DNA from 3 places in the Psychrobacillus sp. FSL W7-1493 genome. Region 2 is predicted to be linked to each of the others. Evidence: a T-box and tRNA genes for the amino acid it is inferred to sense, from the RefSeq annotation. Region 2 holds a T-box; the other regions hold tRNA genes.
The links. A T-box is a leader RNA that pairs with one kind of tRNA and senses whether it is charged. The one in region 2 lies ahead of thrS (threonine--tRNA ligase), so its partner is inferred to be a tRNA-Thr.

Region 1: it has a tRNA-Thr gene. The T-box ahead of thrS (threonine--tRNA ligase) is inferred to sense a tRNA for this amino acid. The anticodon was not compared.
Region 3: it has a tRNA-Thr gene. The T-box ahead of thrS (threonine--tRNA ligase) is inferred to sense a tRNA for this amino acid. The anticodon was not compared.

What each region holds. Positions count from the first base shown of each region.
Region 1 covers NZ_JBBOSB010000001.1:231,934-239,653, reverse strand. The annotation lists gene rocF (arginase) at 1-293, opposite strand, end outside; gene MKX96_RS01255 (GNAT family N-acetyltransferase) at 364-942, opposite strand; tRNA gene MKX96_RS01250 (tRNA-Ala) at 1,073-1,145, opposite strand; tRNA gene MKX96_RS01245 (tRNA-Gln) at 1,164-1,238, opposite strand; tRNA gene MKX96_RS01240 (tRNA-Tyr) at 1,244-1,327, opposite strand; tRNA gene MKX96_RS01235 (tRNA-Val) at 1,355-1,430, opposite strand; tRNA gene MKX96_RS01230 (tRNA-Thr) at 1,539-1,611, opposite strand; tRNA gene MKX96_RS01225 (tRNA-Asn) at 1,619-1,693, opposite strand; rRNA gene rrf (5S ribosomal RNA) at 2,746-2,861, opposite strand; rRNA gene MKX96_RS01215 (23S ribosomal RNA) at 2,919-5,847, opposite strand; rRNA gene MKX96_RS01210 (16S ribosomal RNA) at 6,053-7,606, opposite strand.
Region 2 covers NZ_JBBOSB010000001.1:367,032-374,751, reverse strand. The annotation lists gene MKX96_RS01905 (GNAT family N-acetyltransferase) at 1-258, opposite strand, end outside; gene MKX96_RS01900 (hypothetical protein) at 393-590, opposite strand; gene thrS (threonine--tRNA ligase) at 851-2,038, opposite strand; T-box leader at 2,090-2,309, opposite strand; T-box leader at 2,347-2,569, opposite strand; gene MKX96_RS01890 (GNAT family N-acetyltransferase) at 2,631-3,176, opposite strand; gene MKX96_RS01885 (FAD-dependent oxidoreductase) at 3,198-4,538, opposite strand; gene MKX96_RS01880 (catalase) at 4,692-6,725, opposite strand; gene MKX96_RS01875 (enoyl-ACP reductase FabI) at 7,038-7,720, opposite strand, start outside.
Region 3 covers NZ_JBBOSB010000002.1:55,134-62,853, forward strand. The annotation lists rRNA gene MKX96_RS17695 (23S ribosomal RNA) at 1-1,588, shown strand, start outside; rRNA gene rrf (5S ribosomal RNA) at 1,710-1,825, shown strand; tRNA gene MKX96_RS17705 (tRNA-Val) at 1,849-1,924, shown strand; tRNA gene MKX96_RS17710 (tRNA-Thr) at 1,938-2,013, shown strand; tRNA gene MKX96_RS17715 (tRNA-Lys) at 2,020-2,092, shown strand; tRNA gene MKX96_RS17720 (tRNA-Leu) at 2,115-2,199, shown strand; tRNA gene MKX96_RS17725 (tRNA-Gly) at 2,217-2,291, shown strand; tRNA gene MKX96_RS17730 (tRNA-Leu) at 2,307-2,395, shown strand; tRNA gene MKX96_RS17735 (tRNA-Arg) at 2,412-2,488, shown strand; tRNA gene MKX96_RS17740 (tRNA-Pro) at 2,494-2,570, shown strand; tRNA gene MKX96_RS17745 (tRNA-Ala) at 2,585-2,660, shown strand; rRNA gene MKX96_RS17750 (16S ribosomal RNA) at 2,796-4,349, shown strand; tRNA gene MKX96_RS17755 (tRNA-Ile) at 4,459-4,535, shown strand; tRNA gene MKX96_RS17760 (tRNA-Ala) at 4,552-4,627, shown strand; rRNA gene MKX96_RS17765 (23S ribosomal RNA) at 4,744-7,672, shown strand.

The sequences.
Region 1 (7,720 bases), 140 kb from region 2:
TCTCCACCTAGGACAAGTGGGAAATCCCCTGCCTCTACAACCGCATGCACTTTATTGGCAAGAGCTGTATTAGCTTCAATCACCTGCTCTAAATTTCTTAAGGTAGTAGATGATTCTTTTTTTCTAGTCTGACTGATTAAAATATCCCCTTCATCCTTCACCGTATGACCAAGGTCAGTTAAGCGTTCCACTACTCCAGCATAACGAATTGCACTTGGTCCCATATCTACCCCGCGTCTATTTTGGCCAAGATCCATGGGAACGCCTATAATTGTTAGATTTAATTTATTCATTATTTTATACCCCCTTTAGTTCATACACTTATTGTAATTCCTTAAAGGCAGTTGGCTCAACTCAGCATTTTCATGTATATTTATTCATTAATAATTGAAGATATTTTTTTGCTTCTGCCCATTCTTCATTTACAATCGAATATAAAACCGCGTTTCTGACGGTCCCGTTGGATCTCACACGTTCGTTCCTTAACACACCTTCCTTGATGCCCCCAATTCTTTCAATAGCTCGCTGTGACGGTAAGTTTAACTCGTCGGTTTTAAACTGCACACGAATCATCCCCAACGCCTCAAAGCAATGCTGGAGCATCAAGAACTTACAGGTCGTATTTACATGAGTTCTCTGAAAAGCTTTCCCGTAAAAAGTAGAACCAATTTCACAAGCACGGTTAACTTGATCTATCCCGTAAATCCTAGTCGTACCCATTATTTTCTTGGTATCTGTATGTTCCACTACATAAACAATTGCGGTTTGTTGACCTTGCATTTGATCAATTCCTGCCTGCAGCCAATCTCCTAGCTGTTCTTCACTTTCTACCCTATGTAACATATATTCAAATACGCTAGGCTCATACAGCTCCCACAGTAACGGTATATCGCTTTTCGTTAACAATCTTAACGTAACATCCCCTAGGATTAAGCTTTCCATTTCTCTCACAACCTCTTCTCTTTTTCTATTTATATCGGAATGTAGAAGTTATTTTGTTATATATCTAAATACAAAAAAACTCTTTTCAATTGAATGAAAAGAGTACAGTATACACACATTAGAATTAAAATGGAGCCTAGCGGGATCGAACCGCTGACCTCCTGCGTGCAAGGCAGGCGCTCTCCCAGCTGAGCTAAGGCCCCATAATAGATAATAGAAAATGGCTGGGGTACCTGGATTCGAACCAGGGCATGACGGAATCAAAATCCGTTGCCTTACCGCTTGGCTATACCCCAAAAACTGGTGGAGGGGGACGGATTCGAACCGCCGAACCCTAAGGAGCGGATTTACAGTCCGCCGCGTTTAGCCACTTCGCTACCCCTCCAGGCTATTATAAAAACTTTAAACTTTATGGTGGAGGATGACGGGCTCGAACCGCCGACCCTCTGCTTGTAAGGCAGATGCTCTCCCAGCTGAGCTAATCCTCCAAAACAGTAATCCTCTTTAAAAACCGGACAATTAATAGTTTAGCATAAGTATTACTTCAAAACAAGCATTTTTTTATGTACATTCTCTACTTTTATGTAAAATAGAAAAGCTTCCAACCGGATTTGAACCGGTGACCTCTTCCTTACCATGGAAGCACTCTACCTACTGAGCTATGGAAGCATAAAAATGGCTCCGAAGGTAGGACTCGAACCTACGACCAATCGGTTAACAGCCGATTGCTCTACCACTGAGCTACTTCGGAACGTTCTTATTATTTAAAGTACAAATATAATTATAACAAGTATACTTTAAATTTCAAGCTTAATTTAGGTATTTTTCCAATGAAATATTCAAGGTTCCAACATATAGAAGTTACCATCTTTTTGAATGATATTCTCTATATTTTATTTCATAGAAGATGCTTCACCATATTATATTGTCCATTTTTATTTAGAAATATGCGTAGAAGAATTTTTTATTTAGAGTTTTTTTAATCTATTTTTTAATTCTTATTTATAGCCAAAAATTTAAGCTATTAATAGAACAGTGAAATTTAATATTGCTTTTTTATGTTTAAAGTAGAGTTGGTTTTCGCTCTAGACGTAAGCTTTCCGCGGGGAGTCGCCGTCTGCCTCTCCAATCAATAGAGTAATTAATGTTAGTATTTTATAGGTAGTGCATTCTATATAAAATTCAACGCTCATTAAAAGATTTAATTATTGCTAGGAGAGTGCTTTTAAAGTAGACGAATGGTACGAGCAGGAATCACAGCTGTCACAGAGTTTAAACGCCTTTTTGATCAGGCTCACGTAATTATTACTCGTAACTCTTTCCTTGCCCTATTCATAACATGCTTAAGTATTTTTGTAATTTCTGGGGAGAGATTGCCTTCTAAACAAAAAAACACCAGCCACAGTCGTTCAGTTCCTCGAACTCTTTGCCCCTCCGGCTTCTCGCTCACTTCCTTAGGGAGAGAATGCCTTCGGCTTTTTTTTGATACAGGACAAAACAAAAAAGCCGCCACCGATTACTCGGTGACGACTTCCTTTAGTTGCCCAGCGACGTCCTACTCTTGCAGGGGCGACCCTCCAACTACCATCCGCGGCTGCGAAACCAGATGGGCGGCAGATTTCTTCGTCAGCCGCAGTCGTTCGGTTCTCGCGTATGCCATACGCTCCGAGCCTCTCTTCTTTGCTTCCTCGAACTCTTTGCCCCTCCGGCTTCTCGCTCACTTCCTTAGGGAGAGAGTGCCTTCGGCTTTTTTTTTGAAACAAAAAAGCCGCCACCGATTACTCGGTAACGACTTTCTTTGGTGCCCAGCGACGTCCTACTCTTGCAGGGGGAGACCCCCAACTACCATCGGCGCTGAAGAGCTTAACTTCCGTGTTCGGTATGGGAACGGGTGTGACCTCTTCGCCATCATCACTAGACTTTTGAGTTGTTCACTCAAAACTGGATAAAAGACATCATTAATCGAAACAAACCATTTGGTTAAGTCCTCGATCGATTAGTATTCGTCAGCTGCACGTGTCGCCACGCTTCCACCCCGAACCTATCTACCTCATCGTCTTTGAGGGATCTTACTTACTTGCGTAATGGGAAATCTCATCTTGAGGGGGGCTTCGTGCTTAGATGCTTTCAGCACTTATCCCGTCCACACATAGCTACCCAGCGATGCCCTTGGCAGAACAACTGGTACACCAGCGGTGTGTCCATCCCGGTCCTCTCGTACTAAGGACAGCTCCTCTCAAATTTCCTACGCCCACGACGGATAGGGACCGAACTGTCTCACGACGTTCTGAACCCAGCTCGCGTACCGCTTTAATGGGCGAACAGCCCAACCCTTGGGACCGACTACAGCCCCAGGATGCGATGAGCCGACATCGAGGTGCCAAACCTCCCCGTCGATGTGGACTCTTGGGGGAGATAAGCCTGTTATCCCCGGGGTAGCTTTTATCCGTTGAGCGATGGCCCTTCCATGCGGAACCACCGGATCACTAAGCCCGTCTTTCGACCCTGCTCGACTTGTAGGTCTCGCAGTCAAGCTCCCTTCTGCCTTTACACTCTTCGAATGATTTCCAACCATTCTGAGGGAACCTTTGGGCGCCTCCGTTACACTTTAGGAGGCGACCGCCCCAGTCAAACTGCCCGCCTGACACTGTCTCCTACCCGGGTTACGGGTATGGGTTAGAATTTCAATACAACCAGGGTAGTATCCCACCGACGCCTCCTCCGAAGCTGGCGCTCCGGGCTCTAAGGCTCCTACCTATCCTGTACAAGTTGCACCAAAATTCAATATCAAGCTACAGTAAAGCTCCACGGGGTCTTTCCGTCCTGTCGCGGGTAACCTGCATCTTCACAGGTACTATAATTTCACCGAGTCTCTCGTTGAGACAGTGCCCAGATCGTTACGCCTTTCGTGCGGGTCGGAACTTACCCGACAAGGAATTTCGCTACCTTAGGACCGTTATAGTTACGGCCGCCGTTTACTGGGGCTTCAATTCGCACCTTCGCTTGCGCTAAGCACTCCTCTTAACCTTCCAGCACCGGGCAGGCGTCAGCCCCTATACTTCACCTTACGGTTTTGCAGAGACCTGTGTTTTTGCTAAACAGTCGCCTGGGCCTATTCACTGCGGCTCTTCTAGGCTATTCACCCAAAAGAGCACCCCTTCTCCCGAAGTTACGGGGTCATTTTGCCGAGTTCCTTAACGAGAGTTCTCTCGCTCACCTTAGGATTCTCTCCTCGACTACCTGTGTCGGTTTGCGGTACGGGCACCTCCCACCTCGTTAGAGGCTTTTCTTGGCAGTGTGAAATCAGGAACTCCGGACATACGTCCTTGCCATCACAGCTCAATGTTACAGAGTGCGGATTTGCCTACACTCACACCTCACTGCTTGGACGTGCATAACCAACAGCACGCTTACCCTATCCTACTGCGTCCCCCCATCACTCAAACGGTGGGGTGGTGGTACAGGAATATCAACCTGTTGTCCATCGTCTACGCCTATCGGCCTCGACTTAGGTCCCGACTAACCCTGAGCGGACGAGCCTTCCTCAGGAAACCTTAGTCATACGGTGGATGGGATTCTCACCCATCTTTCGCTACTCATACCGGCATTCTCACTTCTAAGCGCTCCACCAGTCCTTCCGGTCTGACTTCAACGCCCTTAGAACGCTCTCCTACCACTGATACCAAAGGTATCAATCCACAGCTTCGGTGATTTGTTTAGCCCCGATACATTTTCGGCGCAGCGTCACTCGACCAGTGAGCTATTACGCACTCTTTAAATGATGGCTGCTTCTAAGCCAACATCCTGGTTGTCTAAGCAACGCCACATCCTTTTCCACTTAACAAATACTTTGGGACCTTAGCTGGTGGTCTGGGCTGTTTCCCTCTTGACTACGGATCTTATCACTCGCAGTCTGACTCCCAAACATAAATCATTGGCATTCGGAGTTTGTCTGAATTCGGTAACCCGGGATGGGCCCCTAGTCCAAACAGTGCTCTACCTCCAAGATTCTAACGTTTGAGGCTAGCCCTAAAGCTATTTCGGAGAGAACCAGCTATCTCCAGGTTCGATTGGAATTTCTCCGCTACCCACACCTCATCCCCGCACTTTTCAACGTGCGTGGGTTCGGACCTCCAGTAAGTGTTACCTCACCTTCATCCTGGACATGGGTAGATCACCTGGTTTCGGGTCTACGACCACATACTCATTCGCCCTATTCAGACTCGCTTTCGCTGCGGCTCCGTCTTCTCAACTTAACCTCGCATGTAATCGTAACTCGCCGGTTCATTCTACAAAAGGCACGCCATCACCCGTTAACGGGCTTTGACTATTTGTAGGCACACGGTTTCAGGGTCTATTTCACTCCCCTTCCGGGGTGCTTTTCACCTTTCCCTCACGGTACTGGTTCACTATCGGTCACTAGGTAGTATTTAGCCTTGGGAGATGGTCCTCCCGGATTCCGACGGAATTTCACGTGTTCCGCCGTACTCAGGATACACTCTGGAGGGAATGAACTTTTGACTACGGGGCTTTTACCCTATCCTGCGGACCTTTCCAGGTCGCTTCGTCTAGCTCATTCTTTTGTAACTCCGTATAGAGTGTCCTACAACCCCAAGAGGCAAGCCTCTTGGTTTGGGCTCTTCCCGTTTCGCTCGCCGCTACTCAGGGAATCGAATTTTCTTTCTCTTCCTCCAGGTACTTAGATGTTTCAGTTCCCTGGGTGTGTCTCAGATGCGCTATGTATTCACGCAAATGTACTGCCCCATTACGGGCAGTGGGTTTCCCCATTCGGAAATCTTCGGATCGAAGCTCACTTACAGCTCCCCGAAGCATATCGGTGTTAGTGCCGTCCTTCATCGACTCCTAGTGCCAAGGCATCCACCGTGCGCCCTTATTAACTTAACCTAAAAGTTAAAAGTACTACACTTGCAATCACGTAAGTGATCACAATTTGAATATCTTGCGTTTGTTTCTTTTTTTGATGTCGTTTTATCCAGTTTTCAAAGAACAAGTTAAAAAGCTTTAAATGCTCATATAGAATGAACATTCAAAACTGAACTGCAAAACGTTAAGATACAGATAAAAATCTGTATTCCGAATATATCCTTAGAAAGGAGGTGATCCAGCCGCACCTTCCGATACGGCTACCTTGTTACGACTTCACCCCAATCATCTGTCCCACCTTCGGCGGCTGGCTCCCAAAAGGGTTACCCCACCGACTTCGGGTGTTACAAACTCTCGTGGTGTGACGGGCGGTGTGTACAAGGCCCGGGAACGTATTCACCGTGGCATGCTGATCCACGATTACTAGCGATTCCGGCTTCATGTAGGCGAGTTGCAGCCTACAATCCGAACTGAGAACGGTTTTATGGGATTTGCTCACCCTCGCGGGGTTGCGACCCTCTGTACCGTCCATTGTAGCACGTGTGTAGCCCAGGTCATAAGGGGCATGATGATTTGACGTCATCCCCACCTTCCTCCGGTTTATCACCGGCAGTCACCTTAGAGTGCCCAACTGAATGCTGGCAACTAAGATCAAGGGTTGCGCTCGTTGCGGGACTTAACCCAACATCTCACGACACGAGCTGACGACAACCATGCACCACCTGTCACCGCTGTCCCCGAAGGGAAAAGCCTATCTCTAGGCCGGTCAGCGGGATGTCAAGACCTGGTAAGGTTCTTCGCGTTGCTTCGAATTAAACCACATGCTCCACCGCTTGTGCGGGCCCCCGTCAATTCCTTTGAGTTTCAGTCTTGCGACCGTACTCCCCAGGCGGAGTGCTTAATGCGTTAGCTGCAGCACTAAGGGGCGGAAACCCCCTAACACTTAGCACTCATCGTTTACGGCGTGGACTACCAGGGTATCTAATCCTGTTTGCTCCCCACGCTTTCGCGCCTCAGCGTCAGTTACAGACCAGAAAGCCGCCTTCGCCACTGGTGTTCCTCCAAATCTCTACGCATTTCACCGCTACACTTGGAATTCCGCTTTCCTCTTCTGTACTCAAGTCCCCCAGTTTCCAATGACCCTCCACGGTTGAGCCGTGGGCTTTCACATCAGACTTAAAGGACCGCCTGCGCGCGCTTTACGCCCAATAATTCCGGACAACGCTTGCCACCTACGTATTACCGCGGCTGCTGGCACGTAGTTAGCCGTGGCTTTCTAATGAGGTACCGTCAAGGTACGAGCAGTTACTCTCGTACTTGTTCTTCCCTCACAACAGAGTTTTACGATCCGAAAACCTTCTTCACTCACGCGGCGTTGCTCCATCAGACTTTCGTCCATTGTGGAAGATTCCCTACTGCTGCCTCCCGTAGGAGTCTGGGCCGTGTCTCAGTCCCAGTGTGGCCGATCACCCTCTCAGGTCGGCTACGCATCGTCGCCTTGGTGAGCCGTTACCTCACCAACTAGCTAATGCGCCGCGGGCCCATCCTGTAGTGACAGCCGAAACCGTCTTTTAACATTTCCTCATGTGAGGGAATGGATTATTCGGTATTAGCCCCGGTTTCCCGGAGTTATCCCAATCTACAGGGCAGGTTGCCCACGTGTTACTCACCCGTCCGCCGCTAAATCAGAAGAAGCAAGCTTCTTCATCATCCGCTCGACTTGCATGTATTAGGCACGCCGCCAGCGTTCGTCCTGAGCCAGGATCAAACTCTCCATAATAGAGAACTTAAAAAGCTCATTTTGTTTTGCTGGCATCATCATTAAATGATGTCAAAAATTGTTTTGCGTCAATCAAGCCGAAGCTTGTTGATGCTGTTTGTCTTAACGTTTTGC
Region 2 (7,720 bases):
TTCTATTTGGCGCAGTATAAACCGTGTCGTTTCCATTCTAGGAAACCTTTTATTGCGTTGATCATAGGCAAATAATACAAAGAATTGAGCAATGAAAATTATCCCTGACAAGAAACTAATAAAGATGCTTATCCAAACATGTGATGATATTTCTCCATTTCCAATAGGGCCAACTTTCGGCTGGTACATATCATAAACACCATAAGCATTAATCCCTAATATAACTACTCCAGCAAACAATATAATCCATTTAGCCATGACGACACTCCCTATCGAGAGTTTATTCGAGATGATGGCCATAAAATCCTTTTTTGTTGTTCTGAAAAGACCTATAGCGCCGCCGGACTATTTTACGACAATTAACTCTTCGTTTACGACAATCACCGGATAATTTACGACAATCTCTCGCCTGCCCTATCCCTTTGACCTGATTTACGACAATCCAGCCTCGGATTACTACAATGACCGGATACTTTACGACATTCACCTGATAATTTACTACAATCTCTCGCCTGCCCTATCCCTTTGACCTGATTTACGACAATCCACCCTCCGATTACTACAATGCCTGGATACTTTACGACATTCACCTGATAATTTACTACAATCTCTCGCCTGCTCTATCCCTTTGACCTGATTTACGACAATCCACCCACCGATTACTACAATGCCTGGATACTTTACGACATTCACCTGATAATTTACTACAATCTCTCGCCTGCTCTATCCCTTTGACCTGATTTACGACAATCCAGCCTCCGATTACTACAATGCCTGGATACTGTACGACAATCACCTGATAATTTACGACAATCCGTCATCCAATCCACTTACCACAACACCTTTACTCTCACAGATGTTGTCCAATAAATGTTTCTATCCCCATGTCACCAAGGCTTCCTACTCGATGCTTCCTAACGGAAACAACTTGATTCTCCATTTCCTGGTCACCGATGATCAGCATATACGGATGCTTTTGCATGGCTGCCTCTCGTATCTTCAATCCAATCTTTTCTACGCGTTCATCTACTTCTACCCGGTAGCCTTCTTGTTCTAGCTGCGACTTTACTTCTTCCGCATAAGCTAGATGAGCATCTGCGATAGGCAATACCTTCACTTGAACTGGGGCTAGCCAAAGTGGAAAATTACCTTGAAAGTGTTCTAATAGAATCGCGATAAATCGTTCAATGGAGCCATAGATCGCTCGATGAATCATGATAGGACGACGAAGTTGGTTGTTTTCATCGACGTACTGACAATTAAATTTTTCCGGCATTTGAAAATCAAGCTGAACTGTTCCACACTGCCAGCTACGTCCAAGTGAATCGAGTATATGGAAGTCAATTTTAGGACCGTAAAAAGCTCCATCTCCCTCGTTTACTTGATATTCAACCTGTTTACTCTTCAATACCGATTCTAGTGCTTCTTCTGCTTGGTCCCATGCTTCCACAGAACCCATAAAATCCTCTGGACGAGTTGATAGCTCCACCTTATAGCTAAATCCAAATTCACGGTAGAATTCATCCACTAGATCTAACACCTTCGCAAGCTCACCTTCAATTTGCTCCTCTAGAACAAACAGATGGGCATCGTCTTGAGTAAATGCTCTAACACGTAATAGACCATTCAAAGATCCCGAAAGCTCATGACGGTGTACTAATCCGAGCTCTGCATACCGTATTGGAAGTTCTCGGTAACCTCTTCTTTTACTATTAAAGATTAAAACTGCTCCTGGACAGTTCATTGGCTTTATCGCATACTTTTGTTCATCCACATCGGCAAAATACATATTTTCATGGTAATGATCCCAGTGTCCCGACTTCTCCCAAAGCTCCTGCTTCATCATGATAGGAGTCTTTATCTCCTGGTAGCCCGCTCTCTGATGCTTCTCTCTCCATAAATTTTCTAGTTCATTTCGTAAGACCATTCCTTTTGGTAGATAAAATGGCATACCGGGAGCTTCCTCCATGGACATAAATAATTCTAATTGCTGACCTAATTTTTGATGACTTAATCTTTCCTCGGCTTTTACTGACATTATAATTCCTCCTAGTTTTGGTTAAATATAAAAAGACCACACCCATCCCGGTAAAGGGACGAGTGTGGTCGTGGTTCCACCCTAATTTTGCCGACATTAAAAAATACGGCTCTCATAAAATATAACGGTTTTCCGATTATGGATACTAGTTGTTCCCCATAATAGCTCCAAGGTGGTAAACTATTCGCCTTTCTAACAGGGCTTTCAGCCAATGACCCTGCTCTCTAATTAGAAATTGTTGAATAATTCATGTCCTTTTCATAGCTTAAATATAAAATTGTATATACAAAAAAACACACCCGTCCCGGTAAAGGGACGAGCGTGGTCGTGGTTCCACCCTAATTTTGCCGTCGAATAAAAAATACGGCTCTCTAAAAAGATAACGGTTTCCCGATTATGGATACTAGTTGTTCCCCATAATAGCTCCAAGGCGGTAAATCATTCGTTTTTCTTACAGGGCTTTCAGCCAATGACCCTGCTCTCTAATAAGAAATTTATTGAAATGACTCATGTCCTTTTCTTTGCCTAAATAACATAAATTAATTTTCAATAGTATATTCAATAAGTTTAGAATAGTCAACTAAATTTTATTTTAAATGAAAGAACGTCCCATCACAACCGTGTGATAGTATTTCCCATCCCTTAAAATTTTATCGTTTTTTAATATACCCTCTACCTCGAAACCATACTTTTTATATAAGGAAATCGCTTTTTCGTTTGTATGTAATACATTTAATGAGATTTTTTTGATACTATTGGCATCAGCCCAAGCGATCGACTCCTTCAAGAAGTTGGTACCGATACTCAGCTCCCAATATTCTTTTAAGACACACACACCAAATTCTACTTTATGCGCAAACCGCGTTAAGCCGTTCCCTACACATCTAGAAAAGCCAACAATCCTCCCCTCAATCTCTGCGACTAAAAAGAGATTGTTCACGGAAAGGGTGTCATCCTCAATTAGCTTCTCAAAGCCTGTGACATCAATGAATGCTTCCCCTTGTTCTCTATCTAGATTCTCCGTCTCCCCGTCGATTTGAACCCTGACCTCGGACAGCTGTTTTGCATCGAGCTGACTAGCCGATCTGATTTTATACGAGATATCTCTAACCTTAAATTCCTTTGTCTCTATTTCCATCTCTCAATTTCCCACTTTTCTTTATTTATTCTTATCGAAGTTTCTTTTAGCAAGCTGCTGCAAAGGATCCCATACACCGTTAAATGGTGGAGCGTACGATAGGTCCAGGTCTAATAAATCGGGGAGCTTCATGCTGTGGTAAAGGGCAGTTGCTAATACATCGGTGCGCTTGTCTACTCCTTGCCCACCAACAATCTGACCACCTAGAAGCAATTGATCCTCTTTACGATAAAGGAGTTTTATCTGCATTAACTCTTTACCAGGATAATAACCTGCAATATCACTGGCCTCAATCGTACTTGTGTCGAAAGGAATGTCTAGTTCCTTTACTTCCTCCTCTGACAGTCCGGTTCTACCAATAGACAATTCAAAGAATTTCATAATAGAGGTACCGACAATACCTTTAAATGGTATTTCTTCTCCAATCATATTGAATCCTGCAAGTCTACCTTGTTTATTGGCAGTAGTACCTAGCGGGACATAATCGTTTTTTTGTTTCAAACGATTAAAATGAGTGGAGCAATCTCCTGCCGCATAAATATCTGGAATACTTGTTTCCAAATATTCATTTACGATTATGGCTCCATTCGCTAGAGTCTCTATTCCTGTCTCCTTAAGGAAATTAGTTGCAGGTTTTATGCCAATAGCTATTAACACTAAGTCTGTTGAGTATGTCCCTTTGTCAGTTACAACCGCTTGGACTCGTGTCTTCCCCGTAAAGGATTTAACCTCCTCATTTAGTTTGACCTCCACATGTTTTTCCTTTGCCTTTTGTAGTAATATGTCTGACATCTCTGGATCAAGAATTGGCATTAGTCGATCTCCACGTTGAATTACTCGGACCTCTTTACCAATTTCTCTTATGTTTTCTGCCATTTCTAAACCAATATATCCTCCACCGATAATCGTAACGTGATTTACAGCCTCTAAATCCGCTATCAATGCCTCGGTTTGTGGAATGGTTTTAAACGTATGTATCCCATCTAGTTGTGTACCCTCCCAGTCAGGTACAACGGAGCTAGCACCTGTTGCTACCAACAATCGGTCATACTTAACCTCAAATCTTTCTCCAGTTACTAATACATTCCCTGCAACTGTTTTGTTCAGATGGTTTACTTCAGTTACTTCATGTCCTATTTTTGCATCAATCTTGTATTTCGTTCGAAACATCTCTACACTTCTTGCAATTACATCTGTCGTAGAAAATATCTTTTTTCCAACTACATATGGTAGGCCACATTGTCCGTATGAGTAAATATTTCCTTTTTCTAAAGTCGTAATTTGAGCTGTAGAATCGTTGCGAAAAATCTCCATTGCAGCACTCATACCAGCTGCATCTCCGCCTATAATGACATAATGCATACATTCTCCTCCTCATCTCTCTTTTTATTACTTCTCGTTTAGATGATAATGTTCCTTCTATAAGTTAATAATGCCCTTAATTTCCTTAAGTTAATCTCAATCAAAAGAGGTATGCCCTGTCTTAAAGGACATACCTCTTTAACTGTAATTTGATTAAACCGCACGATCCCAAAAGCGATGCGCCGCCACTGCATTGATGAACTCATCTACAAAGTGTACTTTATCATTTGCTAACACACCAACTTGACCTACAAGTCCCATTTCTTCTAGAAGCTCGTCACCACTAAAGGTAGATCCAATAGGCTTATAATGTGTAAATGCTTCTTGGACAAATAACATGGCATTTTTCTTAAATGCAGGTGTTGTTCCATCATTACTTGCCACATAGACTGCGTCAAATAAAACGGAATCTGCTGTTAAGAAGGTGTGATCTACTGGTAAACTTGCACCATTTGCTCCAGTTACACTTCCATGATGATCACTCACGACCATAGGAAGAGTTCCTTTTGCTTTTAAAGCCTCCATAAAGCTCAATAACTCTTCATCAAAGCCATCTCCTACGAGAATTGCTATTTTTCTAGTATCAGGCTTCATTACTGTATTTAGCTGACTTAAGGCTGGTGAAGATTTGGTTACTTTATTCTCAGCAGTTCCTTGAATAACCATTCCTAAATTCTCTGCAACTTTGCTCGCCATTTCTAAATCTATGTTTGCAATCATTTCTAATGCTTGAGTACGTACCGACTTCTCTACACATTTACCAAGCTCAAAGCTAAATGCTTCAATTATGTGTTCCTTCTCTGGCTTACTCATACTATTCCAGAACATTGTAGCTTGAGTAAAATGATCCTTAAAGCTTTCGCTACGTGCTCTTACCTTACGAGCATCTATTTTTTCTTGATAGTGAGCATATCCGCCCTCTGCTTCGCTCACTGGCGCAGGCGTGTTGTTAGCAAGTGAATTTTTGTGATAGCTAACTTGTCCAACGTTAATCGTTTGTCTTCCATATCCATCTCGCTGGTTATTATGGAAAGGGCAAACCGGACGATTGATCGGAAGTTCGTGGAAATTAGGACCACCAAGTCTTATTAACTGTGTATCCGTATAAGAGAACAATCTTCCTTGTAAAAGAGGATCGTTGGTAAAGTCAATACCAGGAACGACATTACCTGGATGGAATGCTACCTGTTCTGTCTCCGCGAATACATTATCAACGTTTCGGTTTAATGTCATTTTTCCTATACGTTTAACCGGCACCTCTTCCTCCGGCCAAATTTTAGTAGGGTCTAATATATCAAAGTCAAAAGAGAACTCATCTTCTTCTGAAATAATTTGCACGCCAAACTCGTATTCTGGATAGTCTCCCTTTTCAATTGCTTCATATAAATCACGGCGGTGGAAGTCGGGATCCTTACCATTAATCTTTTGTGCTTCATCCCACACAACCGAGTGAGTTCCAAGCAATGGCTTCCAATGGAATTTAACAAAGTGAGCCTTTCCTTCTTCATTGACAAATCGGAAAGTATGAACACCAAAGCCTTCCATCATGCGATAGCTTCTAGGAATTGCTCGATCTGACATTGCCCACATAATCATATGTGCCGATTCCTGGTTGTTCGCTATAAAATCCCAAAATGTATCATGTGCCGTAGCTGCTTGAGGCATTTCGTTATGAGGCTCTGGCTTCATAGCATGGACTAAATCTGGAAACTTAATAGCATCTTGAATGAAAAAGACAGGAATATTGTTAGCCACTAAATCGTAGTTTCCTTCTTCTGTATAGAATTTAGTCGAGAAACCTCGAGCATCACGCGCTAGCTCACCTGACCCGCGGGAACCAGCAACTGTCGAAAACCTTACAAAGACAGGGGTCTTAGAACCAGGTGTTTGTAAGAACTTCGCTTTTGTATAAGGCTTCATGGATTCGTACACTTCAAATACTCCATGTGCTCCGTAACCTCTAGCGTGAACAATTCGCTCTGGAATTCGCTCATGATCAAAATGCGTCATTTTTTCTCTAAAATGAAAATCCTCCATAAGTGTTGGACCACGATCTCCAGCCTTTAAAGAAAATTCATCCTCAGAAACTTTTAACCCATGATTAGTTGTCATAGCTTTGTCTTTATCTACTGCTCGAAATTGTTCTAATTGTTCATTTTTACTGTTTTCATTTACTTTATTATCCAATCGAAGTCCTCCTCTAATATAAATTGCTTCTATAGGATAATTACCCATAATTTTAGTAAAAAAACTTCTTTATTATAATCTTTCTAAATTAGTAACTAGTTTAGAGCTTTAAAGCGCATAGTTTCTATTAATATATGAATGAGGGAAGTATGATTGATTTCATTTCTACGTGGGAAAGATAGAATTTGAAAACATGAATAAATTTATCTCATTTACTAACTAAAAAAATACCTCAAGAGATTATATATATCTCTCGAGGTATATCGCTTACACTCTGAAGCTAAAGCTGAGAATATCAACCATTGCTTGTATTTAACCCATTATATTGTATCCACCATCTACGTACACTATTTCTCCAGTGACACCTCGTGATAAGTTACCAAGAAGTGCAACCGTCATTTCTCCAACTTCTTGTTGAGTAACATTTCGTTTAAGAGGAGCAGTTTCTTCTATTTTATGCAAAATCGTGTTAAAAGAAGAGATACCCTTAGCCGCTAAAGTTCGAACGGCTCCAGCAGATATCGCGTTGACACGAACGTTTTGCTTGCCCAAATCTACTGCCAAATATTTTACAGATGCTTCTAAGGATGCTTTAGCAATGCCCATAACATTATATCCTTCTAAAACGCGCTCTGCTCCAAGATAGGACATGGTGACAATAGCTCCACCCTCTGTCATAAAAGGAGCTGCTTCTCTTGCTGCAGCAATTAAAGAGTACGCGCTAGTATCCTGAGCAAACGCATAACCCTCTCTCGAAGTTTTAATGAAATCATCTTTTAAATCTTCCGCATGAGCAAATGCCACTGAGTGAACGACCCCGTGGATCACTCCTACTTCCTTACCGATCTTCTCGAAGGCTTCTTTAATGCTCTCATCGCTATTAACATCACATTCTACTACTAACTTAGCCTCTAAATTATTATCTCCTAATAATTTTTGGATTTTCCCTAGAGAGCGTTCTTTTCGGTAAGTAAAAATAACATTTGCTCCAACAT
Region 3 (7,720 bases), on a different contig from region 2:
GTATGACTAAGGTTTCCTGAGGAAGGCTCGTCCGCTCAGGGTTAGTCGGGACCTAAGTCGAGGCCGATAGGCGTAGACGATGGACAACAGGTTGATATTCCTGTACCACCACCCCACCGTTTGAGTGATGGGGGGACGCAGTAGGATAGGGTAAGCGTGCTGTTGGTTATGCACGTCCAAGCAGTGAGGTGTGAGTGTAGGCAAATCCGCACTCTGTAACATTGAGCTGTGATGGCAAGGACGTATGTCCGGAGTTCCTGATTTCACACTGCCAAGAAAAGCCTCTAACGAGGTGGGAGGTGCCCGTACCGCAAACCGACACAGGTAGTCGAGGAGAGAATCCTAAGGTGAGCGAGAGAACTCTCGTTAAGGAACTCGGCAAAATGACCCCGTAACTTCGGGAGAAGGGGTGCTCTTTTGGGTGAATAGCCTAGAAGAGCCGCAGTGAATAGGCCCAGGCGACTGTTTAGCAAAAACACAGGTCTCTGCAAAACCGTAAGGTGAAGTATAGGGGCTGACGCCTGCCCGGTGCTGGAAGGTTAAGAGGAGTGCTTAGCGCAAGCGAAGGTGCGAATTGAAGCCCCAGTAAACGGCGGCCGTAACTATAACGGTCCTAAGGTAGCGAAATTCCTTGTCGGGTAAGTTCCGACCCGCACGAAAGGCGTAACGATCTGGGCACTGTCTCAACGAGAGACTCGGTGAAATTATAGTACCTGTGAAGATGCAGGTTACCCGCGACAGGACGGAAAGACCCCGTGGAGCTTTACTGTAGCTTGATATTGAATTTTGGTGCAACTTGTACAGGATAGGTAGGAGCCTTAGAGCCCGGAGCGCCAGCTTCGGAGGAGGCGTCGGTGGGATACTACCCTGGTTGTATTGAAATTCTAACCCATACCCGTAACCCGGGTAGGAGACAGTGTCAGGCGGGCAGTTTGACTGGGGCGGTCGCCTCCTAAAGTGTAACGGAGGCGCCCAAAGGTTCCCTCAGAATGGTTGGAAATCATTCGAAGAGTGTAAAGGCAGAAGGGAGCTTGACTGCGAGACCTACAAGTCGAGCAGGGTCGAAAGACGGGCTTAGTGATCCGGTGGTTCCGCATGGAAGGGCCATCGCTCAACGGATAAAAGCTACCCCGGGGATAACAGGCTTATCTCCCCCAAGAGTCCACATCGACGGGGAGGTTTGGCACCTCGATGTCGGCTCATCGCATCCTGGGGCTGTAGTCGGTCCCAAGGGTTGGGCTGTTCGCCCATTAAAGCGGTACGCGAGCTGGGTTCAGAACGTCGTGAGACAGTTCGGTCCCTATCCGTCGTGGGCGTAGGAAATTTGAGAGGAGCTGTCCTTAGTACGAGAGGACCGGGATGGACACACCGCTGGTGTACCAGTTGTTCTGCCAAGGGCATCGCTGGGTAGCTATGTGTGGACGGGATAAGTGCTGAAAGCATCTAAGCACGAAGCCCCCCTCAAGATGAGATTTCCCATTACGCAAGTAAGTAAGATCCCTCAAAGACGATGAGGTAGATAGGTTCGGGGTGGAAGCGTGGCGACACGTGCAGCTGACGAATACTAATCGATCGAGGACTTAACCAAATTGTTTGTTTCTAAGATGTCAGTTTATTCAGTTTTGAAAGAATAAATTTTTATTAAATTAATGCTTGTAATAATCTACATAGTTGATATAATAGAACTTGTCTTTCAATAATTATTCAAGTCTAGTGATGATGGCGAAGAGGTCACACCCGTTCCCATACCGAACACGGAAGTTAAGCTCTTCAGCGCCGATGGTAGTTGGGGGTCTCCCCCTGCAAGAGTAGGACGTCGCTGGGCTTGCAATAAAAAAATATTACCCAGGAGGATTAGCTCAGCTGGGAGAGCATCTGCCTTACAAGCAGAGGGTCGGCGGTTCGAGCCCGTCATCCTCCACCATAATTTTACTCCTGCCGGAGTAGCTCAACTGGTAGAGCAACTGACTTGTAATCAGTAGGTTGAGGGTTCAAGTCCTTTCTCCGGCACCATTTTCCGAGCCATTAGCTCAGTTGGTAGAGCATCTGACTTTTAATCAGAGGGTCGAAGGTTCGAGTCCTTCATGGCTCATTCACTTTTGTGAAATAAATATGCGGGTGTGGCGGAACTGGCAGACGCACTAGACTTAGGATCTAGCGCCGCAAGGCGTGGGGGTTCGACTCCCTTCACCCGCACCACTTAACTTAATAACCGAGCGGAAGTAGTTCAGTGGTAGAACACCACCTTGCCAAGGTGGGGGTCGCGAGTTCGAACCTCGTCTTCCGCTCCAAAGATTCATTGAAGTGCCGGGGTGGCGGAACTGGCAGACGCACAGGACTTAAAATCCTGCGGTAGGTGACTACCGTACCGGTTCGATTCCGGTCCTCGGCACCACTTTTATGAATAATTAGCGCCCGTAGCTCAATTGGATAGAGCGTCTGACTACGGATCAGAAGGTTGTGGGTTCGACTCCTGCCGGGCGCGCCATATAACGGGAAGTAGCTCAGCTTGGTAGAGCACTTGGTTTGGGACCAAGGGGTCGCAGGTTCGAATCCTGTCTTCCCGACCAGTTATTATTATTTCGGGGCCTTAGCTCAGCTGGGAGAGCGCCTGCCTTGCACGCAGGAGGTCAGCGGTTCGATCCCGCTAGGCTCCACCATGAACATTGAAAACTGAACATGCAAAACGTTAAGACATACAGCATCAACAAGCTTCGGCTTGATTGACGCAAAACAATTTTTGACATCATTTAATGATGATGCCAGCAAAACAAAATGAGCTTTTTAAGTTCTCTATTATGGAGAGTTTGATCCTGGCTCAGGACGAACGCTGGCGGCGTGCCTAATACATGCAAGTCGAGCGGATGATGAAGAAGCTTGCTTCTTCTGATTTAGCGGCGGACGGGTGAGTAACACGTGGGCAACCTGCCCTGTAGATTGGGATAACTCCGGGAAACCGGGGCTAATACCGAATAATCCATTACCTCACATGAGGAAATGTTAAAAGACGGTTTCGGCTGTCACTACAGGATGGGCCCGCGGCGCATTAGCTAGTTGGTGAGGTAACGGCTCACCAAGGCGACGATGCGTAGCCGACCTGAGAGGGTGATCGGCCACACTGGGACTGAGACACGGCCCAGACTCCTACGGGAGGCAGCAGTAGGGAATCTTCCACAATGGACGAAAGTCTGATGGAGCAACGCCGCGTGAGTGAAGAAGGTTTTCGGATCGTAAAACTCTGTTGTGAGGGAAGAACAAGTACGAGAGTAACTGCTCGTACCTTGACGGTACCTCATTAGAAAGCCACGGCTAACTACGTGCCAGCAGCCGCGGTAATACGTAGGTGGCAAGCGTTGTCCGGAATTATTGGGCGTAAAGCGCGCGCAGGCGGTCCTTTAAGTCTGATGTGAAAGCCCACGGCTCAACCGTGGAGGGTCATTGGAAACTGGGGGACTTGAGTACAGAAGAGGAAAGCGGAATTCCAAGTGTAGCGGTGAAATGCGTAGAGATTTGGAGGAACACCAGTGGCGAAGGCGGCTTTCTGGTCTGTAACTGACGCTGAGGCGCGAAAGCGTGGGGAGCAAACAGGATTAGATACCCTGGTAGTCCACGCCGTAAACGATGAGTGCTAAGTGTTAGGGGGTTTCCGCCCCTTAGTGCTGCAGCTAACGCATTAAGCACTCCGCCTGGGGAGTACGGTCGCAAGACTGAAACTCAAAGGAATTGACGGGGGCCCGCACAAGCGGTGGAGCATGTGGTTTAATTCGAAGCAACGCGAAGAACCTTACCAGGTCTTGACATCCCGCTGACCGGCCTAGAGATAGGCTTTTCCCTTCGGGGACAGCGGTGACAGGTGGTGCATGGTTGTCGTCAGCTCGTGTCGTGAGATGTTGGGTTAAGTCCCGCAACGAGCGCAACCCTTGATCTTAGTTGCCAGCATTCAGTTGGGCACTCTAAGGTGACTGCCGGTGATAAACCGGAGGAAGGTGGGGATGACGTCAAATCATCATGCCCCTTATGACCTGGGCTACACACGTGCTACAATGGACGGTACAGAGGGTCGCAACCCCGCGAGGGTGAGCAAATCCCATAAAACCGTTCTCAGTTCGGATTGTAGGCTGCAACTCGCCTACATGAAGCCGGAATCGCTAGTAATCGTGGATCAGCATGCCACGGTGAATACGTTCCCGGGCCTTGTACACACCGCCCGTCACACCACGAGAGTTTGTAACACCCGAAGTCGGTGGGGTAACCCTTTTGGGAGCCAGCCGCCGAAGGTGGGACAGATGATTGGGGTGAAGTCGTAACAAGGTAGCCGTATCGGAAGGTGCGGCTGGATCACCTCCTTTCTAAGGATATATTCGGAATACAGATCTTTATCTGTATCTTAACGTTTTGCAGTTCAGTTTTGAATGTTCATGTATATTAATATTTTTAATAGATATGGAAATTCAAAGAGGGCCTATAGCTCAGCTGGTTAGAGCGCACGCCTGATAAGCGTGAGGTCGATGGTTCGAGTCCATTTAGGCCCACCATACCTTTTTTTATTTCGGGGCCTTAGCTCAGCTGGGAGAGCGCCTGCCTTGCACGCAGGAGGTCAGCGGTTCGATCCCGCTAGGCTCCACCAACGAAATAATTTGTTCTTTGAAAACTGGATAAAACGACATCAAAAAAAGAAACAAACGCAAGATATTCAAATTGTGATCACTTACGTGATTGCAAGTGTAGTACTTTTAACTTTTAGGTTAAGTTAATAAGGGCGCACGGTGGATGCCTTGGCACTAGGAGTCGATGAAGGACGGCACTAACACCGATATGCTTCGGGGAGCTGTAAGTGAGCTTCGATCCGAAGATTTCCGAATGGGGAAACCCACTGCCCGTAATGGGGCAGTACATTTGCGTGAATACATAGCGCATCTGAGACACACCCAGGGAACTGAAACATCTAAGTACCTGGAGGAAGAGAAAGAAAATTCGATTCCCTGAGTAGCGGCGAGCGAAACGGGAAGAGCCCAAACCAAGAGGCTTGCCTCTTGGGGTTGTAGGACACTCTATACGGAGTTACAAAAGAATGAGCTAGACGAAGCGACCTGGAAAGGTCCGCAGGATAGGGTAAAAGCCCCGTAGTCAAAAGTTCATTCCCTCCAGAGTGTATCCTGAGTACGGCGGAACACGTGAAATTCCGTCGGAATCCGGGAGGACCATCTCCCAAGGCTAAATACTACCTAGTGACCGATAGTGAACCAGTACCGTGAGGGAAAGGTGAAAAGCACCCCGGAAGGGGAGTGAAATAGACCCTGAAACCGTGTGCCTACAAATAGTCAAAGCCCGTTAACGGGTGATGGCGTGCCTTTTGTAGAATGAACCGGCGAGTTACGATTACATGCGAGGTTAAGTTGAGAAGACGGAGCCGCAGCGAAAGCGAGTCTGAATAGGGCGAATGAGTATGTGGTCGTAGACCCGAAACCAGGTGATCTACCCATGTCCAGGATGAAGGTGAGGTAACACTTACTGGAGGTCCGAACCCACGCACGTTGAAAAGTGCGGGGATGAGGTGTGGGTAGCGGAGAAATTCCAATCGAACCTGGAGATAGCTGGTTCTCTCCGAAATAGCTTTAGGGCTAGCCTCAAACGTTAGAATCTTGGAGGTAGAGCACTGTTTGGACTAGGGGCCCATCCCGGGTTACCGAATTCAGACAAACTCCGAATGCCAATGATTTATGTTTGGGAGTCAGACTGCGAGTGATAAGATCCGTAGTCAAGAGGGAAACAGCCCAGACCACCAGCTAAGGTCCCAAAGTATTTGTTAAGTGGAAAAGGATGTGGCGTTGCTTAGACAACCAGGATGTTGGCTTAGAAGCAGCCATCATTTAAAGAGTGCGTAATAGCTCACTGGTCGAGTGACGCTGCGCCGAAAATGTATCGGGGCTAAACAAATCACCGAAGCTGTGGATTGATACCTTTGGTATCAGTGGTAGGAGAGCGTTCTAAGGGCGTTGAAGTCAGACCGGAAGGACTGGTGGAGCGCTTAGAAGTGAGAATGCCGGTATGAGTAGCGAAAGATGGGTGAGAATCCCATCCACCGTATGACTAAGGTTTCCTGAGGAAGGCTCGTCCGCTCAGGGTTAGTCGGGACCTAAGTCGAGGCCGATAGGCGTAGACGATGGACAACAGGTTGATATTCCTGTACCACCACCCCACCGTTTGAGTGATGGGGGGACGCAGTAGGATAGGGTAAGCGTGCTGTTGGTTATGCACGTCCAAGCAGTGAGGTGTGAGTGTAGGCAAATCCGCACTCTGTAACATTGAGCTGTGATGGCAAGGACGTATGTCCGGAGTTCCTGATTTCACACTGCCAAGAAAAGCCTCTAACGAGGTGGGAGGTGCCCGTACCGCAAACCGACACAGGTAGTCGAGGAGAGAATCCTAAGGTGAGCGAGAGAACTCTCGTTAAGGAACTCGGCAAAATGACCCCGTAACTTCGGGAGAAGGGGTGCTCTTTTGGGTGAATAGCCTAGAAGAGCCGCAGTGAATAGGCCCAGGCGACTGTTTAGCAAAAACACAGGTCTCTGCAAAACCGTAAGGTGAAGTATAGGGGCTGACGCCTGCCCGGTGCTGGAAGGTTAAGAGGAGTGCTTAGCGCAAGCGAAGGTGCGAATTGAAGCCCCAGTAAACGGCGGCCGTAACTATAACGGTCCTAAGGTAGCGAAATTCCTTGTCGGGTAAGTTCCGACCCGCACGAAAGGCGTAACGATCTGGGCACTGTCTCAACGAGAGACTCGGTGAAATTATAGTACCTGTGAAGATGCAGGTTACCCGCGACAGGACGGAAAGACCCCGTGGAGCTTTACTGTAGCTTGATATTGAATTTTGGTGCAACTTGTACAGGATAGGTAGGAGCCTTAGAGCCCGGAGCGCCAGCTTCGGAGGAGGCGTCGGTGGGATACTACCCTGGTTGTATTGAAATTCTAACCCATACCCGTAACCCGGGTAGGAGACAGTGTCAGGCGGGCAGTTTGACTGGGGCGGTCGCCTCCTAAAGTGTAACGGAGGCGCCCAAAGGTTCCCTCAGAATGGTTGGAAATCATTCGAAGAGTGTAAAGGCAGAAGGGAGCTTGACTGCGAGACCTACAAGTCGAGCAGGGTCGAAAGACGGGCTTAGTGATCCGGTGGTTCCGCATGGAAGGGCCATCGCTCAACGGATAAAAGCTACCCCGGGGATAACAGGCTTATCTCCCCCAAGAGTCCACATCGACGGGGAGGTTTGGCACCTCGATGTCGGCTCATCGCATCCTGGGGCTGTAGTCGGTCCCAAGGGTTGGGCTGTTCGCCCATTAAAGCGGTACGCGAGCTGGGTTCAGAACGTCGTGAGACAGTTCGGTCCCTATCCGTCGTGGGCGTAGGAAATTTGAGAGGAGCTGTCCTTAGTACGAGAGGACCGGGATGGACACACCGCTGGTGTACCAGTTGTTCTGCCAAGGGCATCGCTGGGTAGCTATGTGTGGACGGGATAAGTGCTGAAAGCATCTAAGCACGAAGCCCCCCTCAAGATGAGATTTCCCATTACGCAAGTAAGTAAGATCCCTCAAAGACGATGAGGTAGATAGGTTCGGGGTGGAAGCGTGGCGACACGTGCAGCTGACGAATACTAATCGATCGAGGACTTAACCAAATTGTTTGTTTCGATTAATGATGTCTTTTATCCAGTTTTGAGTGAACA